Regions from separate parts of the Arthrobacter sp. Soil761 genome, predicted to be linked through region 3. Evidence: riboswitches for the same ligand, from Rfam matches in the RefSeq annotation. Region 3 holds a riboswitch; each other region holds the start of a gene.
What was found. A riboswitch is a leader RNA that binds a small molecule or an ion and turns the genes downstream of it on or off. The one in region 3 is predicted to bind thiamine pyrophosphate.
Positions count from the first base shown of each region.

Region 1: it holds a riboswitch for thiamine pyrophosphate, as region 3 does, so the genes downstream of both, ASG79_RS13855 (ECF transporter S component) here and thiO (glycine oxidase ThiO) in region 3, are expected to answer to the same signal.
Region 2: it holds a riboswitch for thiamine pyrophosphate, as region 3 does, so the genes downstream of both, thiD (bifunctional hydroxymethylpyrimidine kinase/phosphomethylpyrimidine kinase) here and thiO (glycine oxidase ThiO) in region 3, are expected to answer to the same signal.

Region 1 is NZ_LMSF01000023.1:370,750-377,076, reverse strand. It holds gene ASG79_RS13870 (CDGSH iron-sulfur domain-containing protein) at 1-76, opposite strand, end outside; gene ASG79_RS13865 (iron-containing redox enzyme family protein) at 132-1,184, opposite strand; gene ASG79_RS13860 (heme-degrading domain-containing protein) at 1,345-1,887, opposite strand; TPP riboswitch at 1,973-2,113, shown strand; gene ASG79_RS13855 (ECF transporter S component) at 2,180-2,803, shown strand; gene ASG79_RS13850 (ABC transporter ATP-binding protein) at 2,803-4,353, shown strand; gene ASG79_RS13845 (energy-coupling factor transporter transmembrane component T family protein) at 4,350-5,150, shown strand; gene ASG79_RS13840 (UDP-N-acetylglucosamine 1-carboxyvinyltransferase) at 5,268-6,327, shown strand, end outside.
Region 2 is NZ_LMSF01000012.1:513,347-519,673, forward strand. It holds gene obgE (GTPase ObgE) at 1-304, opposite strand, end outside; gene rpmA (50S ribosomal protein L27) at 424-687, opposite strand; gene rplU (50S ribosomal protein L21) at 749-1,057, opposite strand; gene thiD (bifunctional hydroxymethylpyrimidine kinase/phosphomethylpyrimidine kinase) at 1,321-2,841, opposite strand; TPP riboswitch at 2,849-2,946, opposite strand; gene ASG79_RS10520 (ribonuclease E/G) at 3,096-6,327, opposite strand, start outside.
Region 3 is NZ_LMSF01000032.1:37,941-44,267, forward strand. It holds gene ASG79_RS21660 (hypothetical protein) at 1-88, shown strand, start outside; gene ASG79_RS21665 (thiazole synthase) at 176-991, opposite strand; gene thiS (sulfur carrier protein ThiS) at 996-1,232, opposite strand; gene thiO (glycine oxidase ThiO) at 1,229-2,530, opposite strand; TPP riboswitch at 2,523-2,642, opposite strand; gene thiE (thiamine phosphate synthase) at 2,670-3,404, shown strand; gene ASG79_RS21685 (RNB domain-containing ribonuclease) at 3,441-4,946, shown strand; gene ASG79_RS21690 (DEAD/DEAH box helicase) at 5,236-6,327, shown strand, end outside.

The DNA.
Region 1 (6,327 bases), on a different contig from region 3:
TCTCGAAATCACCCCTGACGATCAGGGGCCCGTCCGGGCAGACCACGATGGAGCCCGCGGCGGATTCGTGGTCCATGTCCGATCCTGTTCCATGCTGTCCGGGTTTCATGCCTGCACCGCTTTCGTCGTAGTCATGCTGCCGCCGGTACGGCCGCCCGCAGCGATGATGCCCCGGCTTCCCATGAGGACATCAGATGGGCGGACAGCCGGCCGTCGAGGGCCATGGCGGCAGTGGCCCCAAACAGGACGTCCGCGAGGAGTTCCGGCTCGGCTTCGACGAGGCCGCCGGCGAGGTCCCGGCCTGCGATCTGCTCGTGGACGGCGTCGGCCTCCACATGCTCATCGAAGTAGTGGGTGATGTCCGCGCCGAAACCGTGCCGGCGGAATCCGTTGCCGTAGAACCGGTTGGGCTGGGAGGAGGTCATCTCGTAGATCGCCAGGTGGCCGGTGATGGCACCCCGGAGCCGCCGGTTCAGGCCGCACAGCGACATGAGGTTGACGGACGCGAGGGAGACGGCGGGGACGGCATCCACGTACGCGCCGTAGCTGACGTCGAGGCCCAAACCGCGCATGGTCCGGGCGAACAGCGCGCTGTGCATGCGCTCGGGGCGGCCGCCGCCGTATTCATCCGCCTGGATTTCCACCAGGGCCGCCTTGGGCCGTCCGCTGAGCCGCGGAATGGCCCATGTATGCGGGTCGGCTTCCTTCAGCTGGTACATCGACTTGTGGATCAGGAACTCCCGGAGCTGGTCCAGGCCCGCCCTCCTGGCGACGTAGCGGGAGACGCTGGGCCCGGTGTCCGTGGCTGCGAGGCCGAACAGGACGTCGGCGACCTGGTCGCTGGTCAGGGCACCGGCAGGCAGTTCGAAGTCTGCGGCGGCCTGGTGCGCGGCAGCACGGAGGGCTGCCTCAAACGGTGCCTCGACCAGCTGCCGGACCCGGATTAACGCCGGCTCCCACTCCCAGTTGTCGGAGACGCCGGCCAGGCCGGAATAGTGGAGCTCGTAGAGGCAGAAGAGGGCCAGCTGGATGTCCTCGTCGCCGATGATGTCATTAGTGCCGGCCACCTGCCGTGCCGCGAGGTGGTACAGCCCGTCCAGCCCCGTCCCGGCTTCGGCCGGAGCCTGCGCAAGGAGTGCGAACAGGGCGTTGCTGAGGGGGCCTCTGGATTCCGGGATTCTCATGGTGCTCCTTGGTCTGCCGCGCTGGTGACGGGAACGAACGCGGGACCGCCCATGGTGACTCCCATGCCCTGTCCTCCTCGAAACCCGGGAACCAATATAGTAAGCATGATTACTAATAAAAGCTAAGCAGGCTTCCTGTTGGCGGCAGGTCAACCGGCGCCTAATCCCGCAGCGACGACCCCAGGATGTCGCGCAGCGCCTCAACCACCAGGTCATGGTCCTGCAGCTGCGGCAACCCGGAGACGGTCACCGTGGCCACGGCGCCCACGCCGGTGACGTAGATCGGAAAGGCGCCGCCATGGGCTGCATACCGGGATTGATCGAACCAGGCGTTGTCCTCGATCCGGCCGCCGCCCAGCCGGCCGCGAAGCCCCACCAAAAGTGACGGCACCTCGTACCGGGCGGCAGTGCGCTGCTTGGCGCGGATCCAGTGCCCGTTGTCCGGCGTGGCGCCCGGGAGCGCGACGTGGAACAGGACCTGCTCGCCCTTGGTGATGTCGATGGCGATGGGAAGGGACCGCTCCTTGCCCAGCTCCACCAGGAGCAGGCCCAGGTTCAACGCGTCATCCAGCGAAAAGCCGGGGAACTGGAGCTCCCGGACCTCCGCCTCGATGCGGGCGATCGACGCTTCCAGTGACCCCTCCAGCTGGGCGTCGGCGGAATCAGGATCGAATCCGGTCACATCCGGTGGAATGGCGCTCATGGCCCTCAATCTACCCCCGCCAGGTGTAAACTTGACCACGCCCGGAAGGGCAGTTCAAAAAGCCTTACCCATCCAAAAGCACCACTAATAACGACAGGGGAGCGCCGCCGTCGGACATCCTGGCACAAGCCGGGCACCGCAGGTGGGCGCTGAGAGTGCGGACAGCCGCAGACCCTCGAACCTGATCCGGTTAGTACCGGCGCAAGGGAGTCGAGTTCTCAAAGTGCCGCGGCTGCACGGCAACAGCCGTCAGCCGGGTCCACTTTCCCCTCCTGTTTCCCAGGAGGATCACATGAGTACTGCAGCAATCAAGAAGACCACCAGTAAGTCCTGGCGCGTCGTGGACATCGTGGTCGCCGCGCTGGTGGCCATCGCGGGCGGCGTCATTTTCTGGGCGTGGGACCAGGGAGCAGCCGCGCTTTCTGCCCCCATGAATGCCGCCTACCCGCCCCTGACCGGGCTGCTGGCGGGCGGCTGGATGATTCCCGGCGTGCTGGGAATGCTCATCATCCGCAAGCCCGGAGCCGCCCTGTTCTGTGAAACCGTGGCCGCCACCGGGGAACTCCTCATGGGTTCCCAGTACGGTGCCTCGGTCCTCTTCTCCGGCTTCATCCAGGGCCTCGGCGCGGAAATCATCTTCGCCATCTTCGTCTACCGCAAGTTCAACCTGCCCGTCTCCCTGCTGGCAGGCGCCGCGGCTGGATTCTTCTGCGGACTGAATGACTCGTTCGCACCGTGGGGCTGGAACATCGCCTACTCCGGTGCGGACAAGCTGGCGTACATCGTGCTGACCACCCTCTCCGGCGCCATTCTCGCCGGCGCCCTGTCCTGGCTGGCCACGCGCGGCCTGGCGCGTACGGGCGTGCTGAGCTCCTTCGCTTCGCGCAAGGCCGCCACGGAGCCTGTCTTCTCCTGATGGCACCAGCCCAGCGTGACGGCGGCACCGTCCGCCCTGCCGCCGTCACAGCCCGGGGCTGGGGGTGGCGGCATGCCGGCAGGGCCAAGCCTGCCGTCCACGCGCTTGACCTGGACATCAGCCCGGGGGAGCGGGTGCTCCTGCTCGGCCCCTCGGGTGCCGGGAAGTCCACGCTCCTGCATGCGCTCGCAGGGGTGCTGGGGGACATTAACGACGACGGCGGCGAGGCGGGGGACGCCGACGAGTCGGGTTCGCTGCTGGTTGACGGCGCCGTGCCCCGCGCCCAGCGCGGGCGCGCCGGACTTATGCAGCAGGACCCCGAGACGCAGGTGGTCCTGTCGCGGGTGGGGGACGACGTCGCCTTCGGTGCCGAAAACCTTGCCGTCCCACGGGAAGCAATCTGGGCGCGCGTGCACGAGGCGCTTGCCGACGTCGGACTGTCCCACCTGCCGCTGGACCACCCGACGTCGGCCCTGTCCGGCGGGCAAAAGCAGCGCCTGGCGCTGGCCGGCATCCTGGCCATGCGCCCGGGCCTGATCCTCCTGGATGAGCCAACCGCCAACCTGGACCCGGACGGCGTGTTGGAGGTCCGCGATGCCGTGGCGCGGTGCCTGGACAAGACCGGGGCCACGCTGGTGGTGGTGGAGCACCGGGTGTCCGTGTGGAAGGACCTGGTGGACCGGATCGTGGTCCTGCAGCCGGGCTCCGCCGCGGATCCTGCCGTACTCCTGGACGGGCCGCCGGACCAGGTGCTCACGGAGGCGCGGGCCATGCTGGCCGCCGCCGGTGTGTGGGTCCCCGGCTACGTCCCGGCAACCCGTGCCCGGGCGGTGGTCCCGGCCCCCGGCACGGGAAACCTCCTGCTCGCGGCCGAACAGTTGGGAGTCGCCCGCGAACGTCCCCGACGCAAGGGCTTAAGGAAGATTCCGCCGTCACCGGTCCAGGAAGGCCTGGCCGCGCAGGTGCGCGCCGGGCAGGCGCTCGCCGTGACGGGTCCCAACGGCGCCGGTAAGTCCACTTTCGCCCTGACCCTGGCAGGGCTGCTGGAACCGGTGTCCGGAAAGGTCTCCGCCACCATGGACCTGAGCCGCGGTGCCGGCATTGACCCGTACCGGTGGAAGGCGGATCAGCTGATTTCCCGAGTGGGGACGGTGTTCCAGGAGCCGGAGCACCAGTTCGTGACCGGCAAGGTGCTTGACGAACTGCTGTTCGGCCCCCGGCACCTGGGCCACGGCGGGGATCGGGTGGACGAACTGCTGGAGCGGCTGCGGCTCACCGCGCTGGTGGACGCCAACCCCTACACGCTCTCCGGTGGCGAGAAGCGGCGGCTGTCCGTGGCCACCGTCCTTGCCGCCAGCCCGCAGGTCCTGGTCCTGGATGAACCCACGTTCGGGCAGGACGCCAACACCTGGGCCGAGCTGGCGTCCTTCCTGTCCGAGCTCCTGGATGCCGGCACTGCCGTGGTGTCCGTGACCCATGACGCCGAATTCACCCAGGCCTTGGGCGGGGCCGAACTGCGGATGGCCGCGGCGGAAGCGGTGGCGCCATGAGGCAGCAACTCACCCTGGGCGGCAACCATGCCCTCCTGGTCCGCGCCAATCCACTAAGCAAGTTCGCTGCCGTCCTGCTGATCACCGCCGTCCTGGCGCTGTCCATCGACTGGGTTTCGGCGTCCGTGGCCCTGGTCTTTGAGCTTCTGCTGTTTCCCCTGGCCGGGCTCACCCTGTACCTGCTGTGGCAGCGCGGCTGGCCGCTGATCCTCGCCGCTGCCGTGGGTGGCTGGAGCACCTCCATCCTGGCCCCGGACAGCGGCCGGATCCTGCTCGACGCCGGGATCTGGTCCATGAGCGAAGGTTCCCTGCAGCTGGGCATCGGCTTCCTCCTGCGCGGCTTTGCGATCGCCCTTCCGGCCGTGCTCCTGATGAGCTGCACCGATCCCACGGACCTTGCCGACGCGCTGGCGCAGAAGGCGCGACTGCCGCACCGCTTTGTCCTGGGAACGCTCGCCGCGATGCGCCTGGTGGGGCTCATGGCTGAAGAATGGCAGACCATCGGGATGGCCCGGCGTGCGCGCGGCGTGGGTTCGCGCGGCAGCGTGGCCCAGCGGGTGAAGGCCACGCTGGGGCAGAGCTTCGGGCTTTTGGTGCAGGCCATCCGCCGCGCGTCCCGGCTTGCCGTGACCATGGAAGCCCGCGGTTTCGGCGGCGGCAGCCGGACCTGGGCCCGGGAATCCACGTTCAGCGCGCTGGACCTTGGGGTGGTGGCCGGCGGTGTCCTGGTGGCCGGCCTCGCGCTATTTGCTGCCCTGGCCGCCGGGACCTGGAACATGGTGTGGCTGGGCAGTTGATGTTGGCGGTCCGGCCCAGGTGATTCCTATCGCATGCAGTGGGTAGAGGCTTTCCCGGTGCCCCGTACCGGTGGCCGATCAGGGCTCGCGTAACTCATCTATGATATATTTGCGGGTATGACGCAGGAGACCGCTGAGCACGTTGCCGCCATGTTGAGGGATGCCCGGAGCGAGAAGGGCTGGACCCAGGGCCAGTTGGCCGCCGAGCTCGGCACCAGCCAGAGCGCCGTTGCCCGGATGGAGCAGGGCAAGCAGAACCTGAGCCTGAAGATGATCCAGAGGCTGGAGAAGATCTTCGACCGCAGCATCGTCAACGTCGGCAAGCCGCAGATGACGCACCTGCGGGTGGAGGGCGGCCGTACCCTCTCCGGTGCCGTGGATGTCAACAGCAGCAAGAACGCCGGCGTCGCCCTGCTGTGCGCCAGCCTGATTAACCGTGGCACCACCGTGCTCCGCCGGCTGGCACGGATCGAGGAAGTCAACCGCATCGTCGAAGTGCTGACCAGCATCGGCGTCGAGTGCACCTGGCTTAACGACACTGACCTGCGTCTTCGCCGCCCCGCCGTCCTGGACCTGGAAGCCATGGACGTTGACGCGGCGCGCAGGACCCGCAGCGTCATCATGCTGCTGGGTCCCCTTCTGGATGAGTCGCGGGAGTACCGGCTGCCCTACGCCGGCGGCTGCGACCTCGGCACCCGAACTGTGGAACCGCACATGCAGGCGTTGCGCCAGTTTGGGCTTGCCGTGGAAGCCACGGCCGGTTTCTACACGGTCCAGGCTCCGCCGGCGGACGCGCAGGACCGCTCCTTCGTCCTCACCGAACGCGGGGACACCGTCACCGAGAACGCCATCATGGCCGCGGCGCACCGGCCGGGAACCACCGTGATCCGCAACGCCAGCCCCAATTACATGGTGCAGGACCTGTGCTTCTACCTGCAGATGCTGGGCGTCACCATCGAGGGCGTGGGCACCACCACCCTGAAGATCACGGGCCGGCCCGACATTGACGCGGAGATCGAGTACTTCCCCTCCGAGGATCCCATCGAGGCGATGAGCCTCATCACGGCCGGCATCGTCACCAATTCCGAGGTCACGGTGCGGCGGGTGCCCATCGAGTTCATGGAAATCGAGTTGGCCACCTTGGGCCAGATGGGGCAGAAGCTGGAAATTTCGGGCG
Region 2 (6,327 bases), on a different contig from region 3:
CGTCCTTGGACTTCACCACGGTGCCGTCCGGGACGGGCAGGATGAGGGTTTCACCGTTTTTGCCGCCGCGCCAGTCACCCATGCCGGGGCCGCCGTTGCTGGCGTGCCGGTGCGGTGCGTGGTGGTAGTCAAGAAGCGTGGTGGTCTGGTGGTCGACGCGGAGGATCACGTCGCCGCCGTTGCCCCCGTTGCCGCCGTCGGGTCCGCCCAGCGGCTTGAACTTCTCGCGGTGGACGGAGACGCACCCATGGCCGCCGGTACCGCCGGATACGTGCAGTACTACCCGGTCTACAAAGCTGGCCACGTGGATCTCCTCAGAAACTGTTTACCTGGCGGCCCAGGGGACGCCACATCGATTGTAATGCGGTTAAAAGAACAGTGGAGCGGACCCTCAGGCCCGCTCCACCGTTTCAGAACTTGTTGTTACTCTGCAGCTGCAGCAGCAACGATGTTGACTACGCGACGACCGCGGCGGGTGCCGAATTCAACGGCGCCCGGGGTCAGGGCGAACAGGGTGTCGTCGCCGCCACGGCCAACGCCGGCGCCCGGGTGGAAGTGGGTGCCACGCTGGCGGACGATGATCTCGCCGGCCGAAACAACCTGGCCGCCGAAGCGCTTGACGCCGAGGTACTGAGCGTTGGAATCGCGACCGTTGCGAGTGGAGCTCGCGCCCTTTTTATGTGCCATCTGAAATGCCTGCCTCTAAATTCTGGGGAATCTGTTGAAATGCCTGAACAGTAACCGGTGGTTACTTGATGCCGGTGATCTTGACCTTGGTCAGTTCCTGGCGGTGACCCTGGCGCTTCTTGTAGCCGGTCTTGTTCTTGAACTTCTGGATGACAATCTTAGGACCACGCAGGTCCTGGAGGATTTCAGCCGTAACAGTTACCTTGGCCAGGTCAGCGGCGGCGGAGGTGACCTTGTCACCATCAACCAGGAGCAGTGCGGGCAGCTCAATGGTGCTGCCGGCTCCACCGGCGACGCGGTTCAGGGTAACGAAGTCTCCAACGGAAACCTTCTCTTGGCGGCCGCCTGCGCGGACAATCGCGTACACCACTTGGGAACTCACTTCTCTCGACGTTTATTACAAAATTTGCGTGCGGAACCGACTTGCTAAAAGCTTGGTTTCTCGCTGTGCCTCAACGCCGTGGGGTCGTAACCCAAGTGTTGGCGTAAGCACCGAAGATCAAGAATACGCTAAATCCATCTTCGGCCGCAAATGAGGCTGGTTCAGGCGGGCCGGCTGTGGTAGTAACCACAGCCCGGCAGGAACCGCCGCAACCGTGCTCCACCATCATAGCCGGGCCCGGCCCGCGGGGGTCAGGAATGCAGCCTCGGCGCGTCGAAGAACTCCACTTCCAGGCGGCAGGACTGCTTGAACGCCGTCACCATCGCCGCCCTCTCATGGTCCGGCGCGGTCCGTCCGGCTGCATCCACGATGGCGATGGCTTTGCGGGTTGCTTCGGCGAAGCCCTCGTCGGCGTACGTCCGGAGCCAGGCCGCGTAGGCATGGCCGTCCGGTTCGCCCGAGGCCAGGAACCGGGCGTGGAGCTTCCCGCCGACTTCGGCGTAGAGCCAGAAGCAGGGAAGCACGGCGGCGGCGAGGACGGCATAGCTGCCCGACGCCGACGCTGCCGTGAGGTGGTCCACGTATGACTTGGTGACGGGGCCCAGGCCCTTCGGGGCCGGGCGGGTGCTGAGCCACGAGCGGTGGAGTTCCGATTCCACCTCAAGGCACTGCTGCGCGGATCCGGCCCAGAAAAGCTGCTCGGCCTCCGAGGGGGCCAGCGCGCTGGCCCGTGCCAGCACCCTGGAGTAGCCGTTCAGGTAGAGGGCATCCTGCGCCAGGTAGTAGGCAAAGTCCTTCTCCGGAAGGTCTCCGGACGCCAGGCCGTGGATGAAGTCCAGTGCGTAGATGTCCGCCAGGTCCTGTTGGGCTTCCGACCACAACCGGGCCGCGAAGCCGCCCTCCTCCAGGACCGGCCGCACGTGGTGGAAGTGGTGTACGGGGCCGTTCCCCTGGCCCACCTCCAATTGGCCGGAGTTCTCAAGTGCGCCGGCCAGCCAGGGCTTGACCGTTCGCAGTGATGCCTCCCAATTGCCCAAACGGGCCTGGACTGTTGCCATGGCAGAGGACAGGGAACAGCCCGTCCCGTGGCTGTTCCGCGTGGAAACCCGCTTCCCCTGCACTTCCACCACGTCCGGCCCCAGGAGGCCCGAAGTGTTGACCAGCGCATCCGGGCAGTCGAGGCCTGAAAGGTGGCCACCCTTGACCAGCACGGTGGCTCCGGTGGCTTCCGCCAGGCGCCTGCCCTGGTCCAGCGCGGTGTCCCAGTCCTTCGCCGGCTCCGTGCCCAGCAGCAGCGCGAGCTCGGGAAGGTTGGGGGTGATGAGGTGGGCAAGGGGCAGCAGTTCCCGGAGCGCGGCTTCGGCGGATTCCTTCAGCAGCCTGTCGCCGCTGGTGGCCACCATGACGGGGTCCAGGACCACGACGGCGGGACGGGCCTTTCCGAGCCACTGGCGGACAGTGCGGATCACCGACTCGTCGCCCAGCATGCCGATCTTGACGGCGTCGATGCTGATGTCGTCACTGACCGCGTCCAGCTGCTGGGCCAGGAAGCCGGCCGGCGGGACGTGGACGGACTGCACGCCCCGGGTGTTTTGCGCCGTGAGTGCCGTGATCGCGGCCATGCCGTATCCGCCATGGGCGGCAATGCTTTTGAGGTCCGCCTGGATCCCGGCCCCGCCGGACGGGTCGGAGCCTGCAATGGAGAGGACGCGCGGGACATCGCGGCCCCCAGGCAGCGCGGGGGCCACGCCGGACGCTGTGGGCAGGGGCATGGAGAGGGTCGAAGACAACAGACATCCCTTCGCCGGTACTAGCCGGACAGGTTCAACGGGTGTGGATCTCAGCCGGCCTTCTGCGCGGCACCCCGTGTCGGGTTCCAGAGTAGCCGCTGGGGCGTACCCGGCGGAAAGGTGACAGCACCCGCGCATGCAGGAAGTCCCCGCCCGTGGACTGTTCCCCCTGGATTCATGGGGGAACAGTCCGCACGACGGGGACTTCCTGGGTGGCGCGTTGGCTGCGCCCTGGCTTAGAGCTCCGAGGCGGGGACGCCGACGCCGAGGATGATCGGTTCCCCTGCCGGCTTGCCGGGCTCCGCCGCAGCGGGCTGTGCTTTGGCGGTGTCCGGGGCCTTGGCTGCGTGCGAGTGCCCCGCGCCTGTCGCCTGGACGTTCTCGTGGTGCTGGACAACGGTTTCATTTGCGGCACCCTGGGCACGGCTGGCAGCGCGGTGGCGCCGCGGCCTGCGTTGCCGGGACTGCTCCAGCGTGTGGTCGGAGTAGTCCTTTTCCGCCGGAGCTTCCACGGCGGCACGCGCCTCCGCTCCCCCGCCGGGCTGCTGTTCGGGCACCGACTGTTTGGGCGCTGACTGTTCGGCCGGCTTCACCGTGTCTGCGGCCTTGGCGGGCGCGTTCTCCACGGGGGAAGCCGGCTGGCCGAGGTGGGCAAAGGCTTCCGCGAGCCGGTCCAGCGTGAGGGCGGGCCTGGGATGCTGGTCCTCAGCGTGCTCCACGAAGGGAAGCGGGACTTCCTCGCCGCCGAAGGTCAGGACAGCTGCGGGGCGTGCCGGGCCATCGGCGTCGTGCTTCTCTTCAATAGGGGCCTGCGCAGGCTCGGCGGACGGTGCCTGCCGGGTGGCTGCCACCTCATCGTCATGCAGGTGGGCCGCATGGGCGGCAGCCGCGATGTTCGCCAGGGCAAGCCGGGTGGCCTCTGCCTTTGCGTGCCGCTCTGCGTCTGTGGGGTCCGGAAGGACGGTGTGGACGTGGACAGCAGGCGCCGGGGCAGCCTCGGGCTGCTGGCCGCCGCGTCCCCGCCGCCGTTTGCGCTCGGGACGGACTCCGGGCTGGCCGCCATCGGCCCGCTGCCCTTCGGGGCGGTGGGCTTCCCCGCGGGCTTCGGGGCGGCTGTCGGCGCGCTGGACGTGGTGCTCGGCCGCCACAATGTTGGCGCGGCGGTGCTCCACGGGATCGTCGTGCGTCACTACGCCCCGGCCGGCGCAGGCCTCACACTGCTCGCCGAAGACTTCCAGCAGGCCCGTCCCCATGCGCTTGCGGGTCATCTGGACCAGGCCCAGCGACGTGACCTCGGCAACCTGGTGCTTGGTCCGGTCGCGGCCCAGGCATTCCACCAGGCGGCGCAGGACCAGGTCGCGGTTGGATTCGAGCACCATGTCGATGAAGTCGATCACGATGATGCCGCCGATGTCGCGCAGCCGCAGCTGGCGCACCACTTCCTCGGCAGCTTCCAGGTTGTTCTTGGTGACGGTTTCCTCGAGGTTGCCGCCGCTGCCGGTGAACTTGCCGGTGTTGACGTCCACCACGGTCATGGCCTCGGTGCGGTCGATGACCAGGGAGCCGCCGGAGGGCAGGAACACCTTCCGCTCAAGGGCCTTGTGGATCTGCTCGTCGATGCGCCAGGCGGAGAAGATGTCCTGGTCCTTGGTCCACTTCTCGAGGCGGCCCACCAGGTCCGGCGCCACGTACGTGACGTAGGCCTCGATGGTGTCCCAGGCCTCCTCACCGGAGACGATCAGTTTGGAGAAGTCCTCGTTGAAGACGTCCCGGACCACCTTGATGGTCAGGTCCGGTTCGCCGTACAGCAGCTCCGGGGCCAGGATCTTGGTGGACTGGGACTGGCTTTCGATGCCTTCCCACTGGGCGCGCAGGCGGTTGATGTCGTGCGTCAGTTCCTCTTCCGAGGCACCTTCCGCGGCGGTCCGGACGATGACGCCGGCGTGCTCGGGCAGGCGGTCCTTGAGGATGCGCTTGAGGCGGTTGCGTTCGACGTCGGGCAGCTTGCGGGAGATGCCGGTCATGGAGCCGCCGGGCACGTAGACCAGGTAGCGGCCGGGAAGGGAGATCTGGCTGGTCAGCCGGGCGCCCTTGTGGCCGACGGGATCCTTGGTCACCTGGACCAGGACGGTGTCGCCGGATTTGAGCGCGTTCTCGATGCGGCGCTGCTTGCCTTCGAGGTTGACGGCTTCCCAGTTGACCTCACCGGCGTACAGCACGGCGTTGCGGCCACGCCCGATGTCCACGAACGCAGCTTCCATTGACGGCAGCACGTTCTGGACCTTGCCCAGGTAGACGTTGCCGATGAGCGAGTCCTGCTGGGTCTTGGATACGAAATGCTCGGCCAGGACACCGTCTTCAAGGACGGCGATCTGGATTCTGTCGTCGCGCTGGCGGACGATCATCTGCCGGTCCACGGATTCGCGGCGGGCCAGGAACTCGGCCTCGGTGATGACGGTGCGGCGGCGGCCGGTGTCGCGGGATTCGCGGCGGCGCTGCTTCTTGGCCTCAAGGCGGGTGGAGCCCTTGACGCTGGTGACCCGGTTGTTGACCGGCGCTTCACTGACCGCGCGCGGGGCACGGACCCTCGTCACCGTGTTGGGCGGGTCGTCGCCTTCCCCGCCGGTCAGCTCCAGGTCCTGGTCACCGCGGCGGCGGCGACGGCGGCGGCGGGACGTCACGCCGTCCTCGGCTTGTGTGGCGCTGTCCTCGTCGGCCTCGTCCTCGGCGTCAGCCTCGGCGCTGCCACCCTCGATGTCCTCGTCCGCCTTGTCGCCGACGCGGCTGCGGCCCCTGCGGCCGCGGCTGCGGCGCCGGCGGCGGCTGGAGGAATCGTCGCCGTCGTCGGTTTCTTCCTCTTCAGGTTCCTCGACGGCGGGTGCTGCGGGACGGACCACGGTGCTGAGGTCCGGGGCCTGGAAGAGCACGGATGTGGGCGATGCAGGCTCCAGGAAGAGGGAACCAAAGGGGCTGGCGGCCGCGGCGGGGGCGGTCTGTTCCTTGACCGCAGCGTGCTCTTCCTTGGCCACAGCGGGGGTTTCCCGGGCAGGCCCGGGGGCTCCGGCAGCCTCGGCGGCCGCGACGGGTTCCTGGGGCTGCTCCTGCGCAGGAGCTGCTTCCTGGGCGGCAGCTTCCTCCCGGGCCGGTTCCTGTGCCGGGGCTTCCGGGATTGCTGGTTCTGCAGCGACGGCGTCCGCTGCCGCGGCTTCCGCCGCGGGCGGGGCAGCCGGGGACGCGGCCTTGCGGGTGGCTACCCGACGGCGGCGAACAGGTTTGGTTTCGGCGTCCGCCGTGGCAGCAGGTGCTGCGGCAGCGTCTTCACCGGCCACGGCCGGTGCCGGGGCATCAACGGACGCAGCATCAACAGGCGCAGTGCCGGCGGCAGCGGTTGCCTCTGCGTCATCAGCGAAGGCGGGCAGGGGTTCGGGGGCGTCCGCTTTCCTGCGGGCGCGGGTGCGGCGGGCCGGG
Region 3 (6,327 bases):
TGCTGCCGCCATCGCCGCCGTCGCCTATTTTGGCCGTACGCGGGCGCGCCATGATGCGGAACGGCTCACTGCGATCCTGCGGCGCTGAGCCGTCGCTGGCAGGCTCCCAGGCATATGGCTGTGGCCACCACCCAGGCGGGTGGTGGCCACAGCCATTTAAGTGAATGGCCGATGCCTAGAGGAACTCGGCCCGGCCTTCCATGGCGGATGAGGCGAGGGCATGCTCCCGGCGCGGGATGCGCCCGGCCGCCCGGGCCATCCTGCCCGCGATCACCGCGTGCTTGAAGGCTTCTCCCATGAGCGTGGGGTTCTGGGCGCGGGTCACGGCCGTGGCCAGCAGCACGGCGTCGCAGCCCAGCTCCATGGCAAGGGAGGCGTCGGATGCCGTGCCGATGCCGGCATCCAGGACCACGGGCACGGAGGCCCGGGAAACGATGAGCTCAATGTTGTGCGGGTTCAGGATCCCCAGGCCGGTGCCGATCGGGGCACCCAGCGGCATGACGGCGGTGGCTCCAAGGTTCTCCAGCCGCAGGGCCAGCACGGGATCGTCGTTGGTGTAGGCGAAGACCTTGAAGCCGCGGTTGACCAGTTGCTCGGTGGCCTCGACCAGTTCCACGGCGTCCGGCAGGAGGGTTTGTTCATCGGCGATGACCTCCAGTTTCACCCAGTCTGTTTCCAGGGCCTCCCGGGCCAGTTCCGCGGTAAGGACCGCGTCCCTGGCCGTGAAGCAGCCGGCCGTATTGGGCAGGACCCGGATTCCATGATCCACCAGCAGCTGGAACAGCGAGCCGGTTTCAGCCGTGGAGTAGCGCCGCATGGCCACGGTGGTCAGCGCGGTGCCGGAGGCAAGGAGCGCCGCGCCCAGGCCATCGAGGCTGGGCGCTCCCCCGGTGCCCATGATGAGCCTGGAACCCAGCGCGACGCCGTCGATCACCAGGGCGTCGCCGGCACCGGCGTTTCCTGCAGGGTTGATGGTGCTGGTTTCGGTCATGGCGTCAGCCTCCCTGTACTGCTGTAACAAGTTCGATGTCGTCGCCGTCGGCGAGCGCGGTGGCGAACCATTGGCTGCGCGGCACCACCTGGGCATTGTGCGCGACGGCGACGCCGAGTTTCCCGCCGTCGGTCGCCTGTCCGTTGTCCGCCAGCGGGCGTCCGGTGACCTCGCTGACCAGCGTGGTGATCGAAGCTCCGTCGGCCACCGTGTGCGGGTTTCCGTTAAGGGTGATGTTCACGCAGTCTCCTTGATGTGGGGGCTTGTTGCTGCCGTTGCCGGCCTGGAAAACCGGTCCGGGCTGAAGGGTCCCCAGCGGGGATCGGCCCTGCCGTCCAGCAGTTCCCTGCAGATGGCCGCCGCGGCGGGAGTGAGCAGGACTCCGTGCCGGAAGAACCCGGCGGCGATGATGAGTCCGGGGACGTGCCCGGCCTGTCCTCCCCCGGCGCCCGGAGCGGCCGGCACCCGGCCCAGGAGCGGCGCGTTGTCAGGGGTACCGGGGCGGGCGCGGGCGGTGCATTCCATGAGTTCGAGTTCAGCGACGGCGGGCACCAGAGCCTGCGCATCCCGCAGCAGCTGGTAGACACCGCCGGCACTCACGGCATCGGAGAGGGCATCCTCCCGCTGCGTGGCTCCGATCACCACGGTCCCGTCCTGCCTGGGAACGATGTACACGGGGATGCCGTGGACCAGGCCGCGCACCGTTGACGTCACCAAGGGCTGAAGGTGGCGGGGAACGGCAAGGCGCAGGATATCCCCGTGCACGGGCCGCAGCGGCAGCTCAAGGCCGTCCGGCAGGCCGTCAAGCGCCCCCGCCTGCAGGCCATTGGCCACCACGGTCTCCGTTGCCAGCACCGTGCCGCCCCCGGCCAGGCGGACCCCGGAAACCGTTCCGCCCTCCCACAGCAGCCCGGCTGCCCGCTCCGGCACGGCAAAACCTTCCACTGCCCCGGCAACCGCCAGCTGGGGCTGCTCCTGCGCTGCGCCGGCCAGGGCCAGCCGCAAGGCGGCCACCAGGCGCCGGGGATCCACCTGGTGGTCCGCCGGGGTATCAAGTGCGCACGCAATGGCCGGGCTGAGCAGCGGCTCACGCTTCCGGGCCTCCCGCACGGTCAGGGGTTCCACCGCCAGCCCGTTGGCCTGCTGGACTGTGCGCAGGTCCATCAGCGCCCGGCGGTCGGCCGCGTCGGCACCCACGGCGAGGGTCGGCGTCGTCAGGTATCCGGAATCCGCGCCCGTTGCCCTGCCCAGCCCGGCGGCGAACCCGGGCCAGCGCGATGATGCGTCAAGCATCAGTTCCAGGAGCTCTTCCTCCTGGTAATGCAGTTCGCTGACGGGAGCCAGCATGCCGGCCGCCGCCCAGCTGGCGCCGGTACCGGGCGCGTCATCAATGAGGACCACCGAGCGCCCTGAACGCTGCGCCTCCCAGGCAATGCCGTGCCCCACCACTCCCCCGCCGATGACGGCAACGTCGGCCCGGAGGGTGGAGGGAATGGAGCTGCGGGCGGACCCGGGGTGATGGGTGAAGGGGGTACGCATGTGGGTTCCTTCCCTACGCCGGCATTAACCGGATCAGGTCAAGCGGTCGGCTCTGACGCCCTCTCAGCCCGGCGCTTTGTGACAGCCGCCGCGGGCTCCCGCAGTACCAGCCCAGTTTAGAGGAACTAGGCTTGCACGCATGAATGTGTCCACCCCTTCCTTTCCCGCCGGCCACCACGCTCCAGCCACCGAAGTCGTCAATTCACGGGACAACGACGCCCTGAAGGCAGCCCGCCTGTACCTCTGCACCGATGCGCGCCGGGACCGCGGCGACTTCGCGGAGTTCGTTGACGCCGCGTTCGCCGGTGGCGTGGACATCATCCAGCTGCGCGACAAGACCATCGAGGCGGCCGAGGAACTGGACCTCCTGGCGGTGCTGAAGGAATCCGCGGTACGGCACGGAAAGCTGTGGGCGGTCAATGACCGTGCGGACATCGCCGTCCTCTCCGGGGCACCGGTGTTCCACATCGGCCAGAAGGACCTGCCGCTGGCGGCGGCGCGCACGCTGGTCAACGGCAACGCCGCCATCGGGCTCTCCAGCCACACCACCGGGCAGGTGGACGCCGCCCTGGCAGCAACTGCCGGACCAGCCGGGCTGGACTACTTCTGCGTGGGTCCGGTCTGGGCAACCCCCACCAAACCCGGCAGGTCCGCCGTGGGCACTGACCTGGTGAAGTATGCCGCCGAGGCCTCACGGCAGGCGGCGGACCCCGTGCCCTGGTTCGCCATTGGCGGCATTGACCACGGAAACGTCCACCAGGTGGCGGAAGCCGGTGCGCGCAGGATCGTGGTGGTGCGCGCCATCACCGAGGCCTCCGATCCCGCCGCCGCTGCCGCCTCCCTCCTCGACGCATTGGACGCCGCCGCCGCCTGATGCCATATCGGCGGACTTGGAGCTACGCTGACTTTTGTGTCACATCATCGGCTGGCTCCAAACGTCCATGACCACACGAACGCCCTGGAAGAGGCGTTGGGCCTGCTGCGCACCGAACTTGAACTGCCGGGACCGTACCCGGCTGAGGCAGTGGCGGATGCCCGGGCCGCTGTGGCAGCGCTGAAGCTTCCGTCCTACGACCTGACCGCCGTCCAGTTCGTGACCATCGATCCGGCCTCCTCCACGGACCTGGACCAGGCGGTGTTCATCGAACCGGACGGGAACGGCTACCGGGTAATGTACGCGATCGCCGATGTGCCGGCGTTTGTTGCGCCGGGAGGTCCCCTGGACGCCGAGACCCGGCGACGTGGCCAGACGTTCTACGCTCCGGACGGTCGGATTCCGCTGCACCCGGAAGTGATCAGCGAGGGGGCAGGAAGCCTGCTGCCGGGCCAGGATTGTTCGGCTTTCATATGGGACTTCGCGCTCGACGGCGACGCAACGGTTGTGTCGGTGGGCGTCAGGCGGGCACGGGTCCGCAGCCGCGACAAGCTCAGCTACAAGGGTGCGCAGGAAGACCTCGACGCCGGGACGGCCTCGCCGGTGCTGCGGCTCCTCCGCGAGGTGGGCCTGAAGCGGGTGGCCCTGGAGCGGGAACGCGGCGGGGCCAGCCTCAACATGCCCGAGCAGGAAATTGTCCAACTGCCCGACGGCGGCTACCGCATTGCTGCCGTACCGCAGCTTCCCGTGGAGGACTGGAACGCGCAGATTTCCCTGATGACCGGGATGGCCGCCGCGCAGCTCATGCTGGAGGGCAAGGTGGGAATCCTGCGCACCATGCCCGCCCCGGACGAACGGTCGCTGAAGCATTTCCGGCTGCAGACCGAGGTGCTGGGCAGGCCCTGGGACGGTGAAGTCAGCTACGGCGAATACCTGCGTTCCCTGGATCCCACCGATCCCCGCCAGCTGGCCATCATGCATTCCGCCGGCATGCTGTTCCGGGGCGCCTCCTATACCGCCTTTGACGGAACGGTCCCCGAGGACGGCGTGCAGTCTGCCATCGGCGCGGCCTATGCCCACACCACCGCGCCGCTCCGCCGCCTGGTGGACCGCTTTGTGCTGGTGATCTGCGAGGCCCTCAGCAATGGCGGGGATGTTCCGGACTGGGCGCGGGAAGCCCTGCCGCTCCTGCCGGGCATCATGGCCGGATCGGACCAGCTCGCGTCCAGGATGGAACGCCTGGCCCTGGACACCGTTGAGGCCGCGCTGCTGCTGAACCACATCGGGCAGGAGTTCGATGCGATCGTGATTTCCGGCTCCCGGCCGCAAAACGGAAACGGGAATGGAAACGGGACCGGGACGGTGAAAAACGGCAACGGGAAGAACGGAAACGGCAGCGGAAGTTCGGGCATTATCCAGATTGCCGAGCCCGCGGTCACTGCCCGGTGCGCCGGCGGGCTGGAGTCGGGTACCAAGGTCCGGGTCCGGCTGGTTTCCTCGGACATCACCACCCGCGAGATCCATTTCGAGCTCATCCCGTAAGCGGCGGCGGCCGCGGCAGGCGGGCCGAAACGTGTTTCTGCGACCTTGCAGCTAGACTGAGAGGGTAGAAATGGATGCCCGGTCGTTGATTTCCTTGATTTGAAACCAACAAGCCCGCCCCTACGCGATCTTGAGATTTGCCCGTTGGTCACCAGTGCCAGCATTAGATAGCCCGCGATCGGCTTCCACTGGAATCGCTTGCGCGCCTGAGCGTGCTCCGGAACGGCCAGTCCTGGCCGGCCCGTTGAGCAGGCAGCGCCATTGCCCAAATGAATAAGGAAACTCCCCCGTGAGTGAATTGCATACCCACCAGCTCCTGAGCGATGAGACCGGCACGGAAACCATCGAGCCGGAAGAAACCATCATCTCCGACGAGACCCCGCACGAGATCGCGGAAAAGTCCTTTGCCGACTACAACGTCCGCGAGGACATCGTGGAATCCCTGGCTGACGCCGGGATCACCCACCCGTTCCCCATCCAGGCCATGACCCTTCCGGTGGCGCTGGGCGGCCACGACATCATCGGCCAGGCCAAGACAGGCACCGGCAAGACCCTGGGCTTCGGCATCCCCGCACTGCAGCGGGTCATCGGGCAGGACGACCCCGGCTACGCCAAGCTGGCCGTCCCGGGAGCCCCGCAGGCCCTGGTCATCGTCCCCACCCGCGAACTGGCGGTGCAGGTGGCTGGTGACCTGGTGACCGCTTCCCGGAAGCGCAACGCAAGGATCGCCACCATTTACGGCGGCCGCGCCTACGAGCCCCAGGTGGAGGCCCTCAAGCAGGGCGTCGAGGTTGTGGTGGGTACCCCCGGCCGGCTGATCGACCTTTTCAAGCAAAAGCACCTGAGCCTGAAGAACGTCAAGATCGTGGTGCTGGACGAAGCTGACGAGATGCTGGACCTTGGCTTCCTGCCGGATGTCGAGACCCTCATCGCGGCAACTCCCGCAGCCCGCCAGACGCTCCTGTTCTCCGCCACCATGCCCGGTCCGGTCATCGCCATGGCCCGCCGCTACATGACCCAGCCCACGCACATCCGCGCCGCGGACCCTGAGGACGAGGGCCTGACCAAGCGCGATATCCGCCAGCTGATCTACCGTGCGCACAGCATGGACAAGATCGAAGTGGTGGCACGCATCCTGCAGGCCCGCGGCCGCGGACGGACCATCATCTTCACCAAGACCAAGCGCACCGCCGCAAAGGTGGCCGAGGAACTGGTGGACCGCGGCTTCGCTGCCGCTGCCATCCACGGTGACCTGGGGCAGGGCGCCCGTGAACAGGCACTGCGGGCATTCCGCAACAACAAGGTGGACGTCCTGGTGGCAACCGATGTCGCGGCGCGCGGCATCGACGTCGAGGACGTCACCCACGTGATCAACTACCAG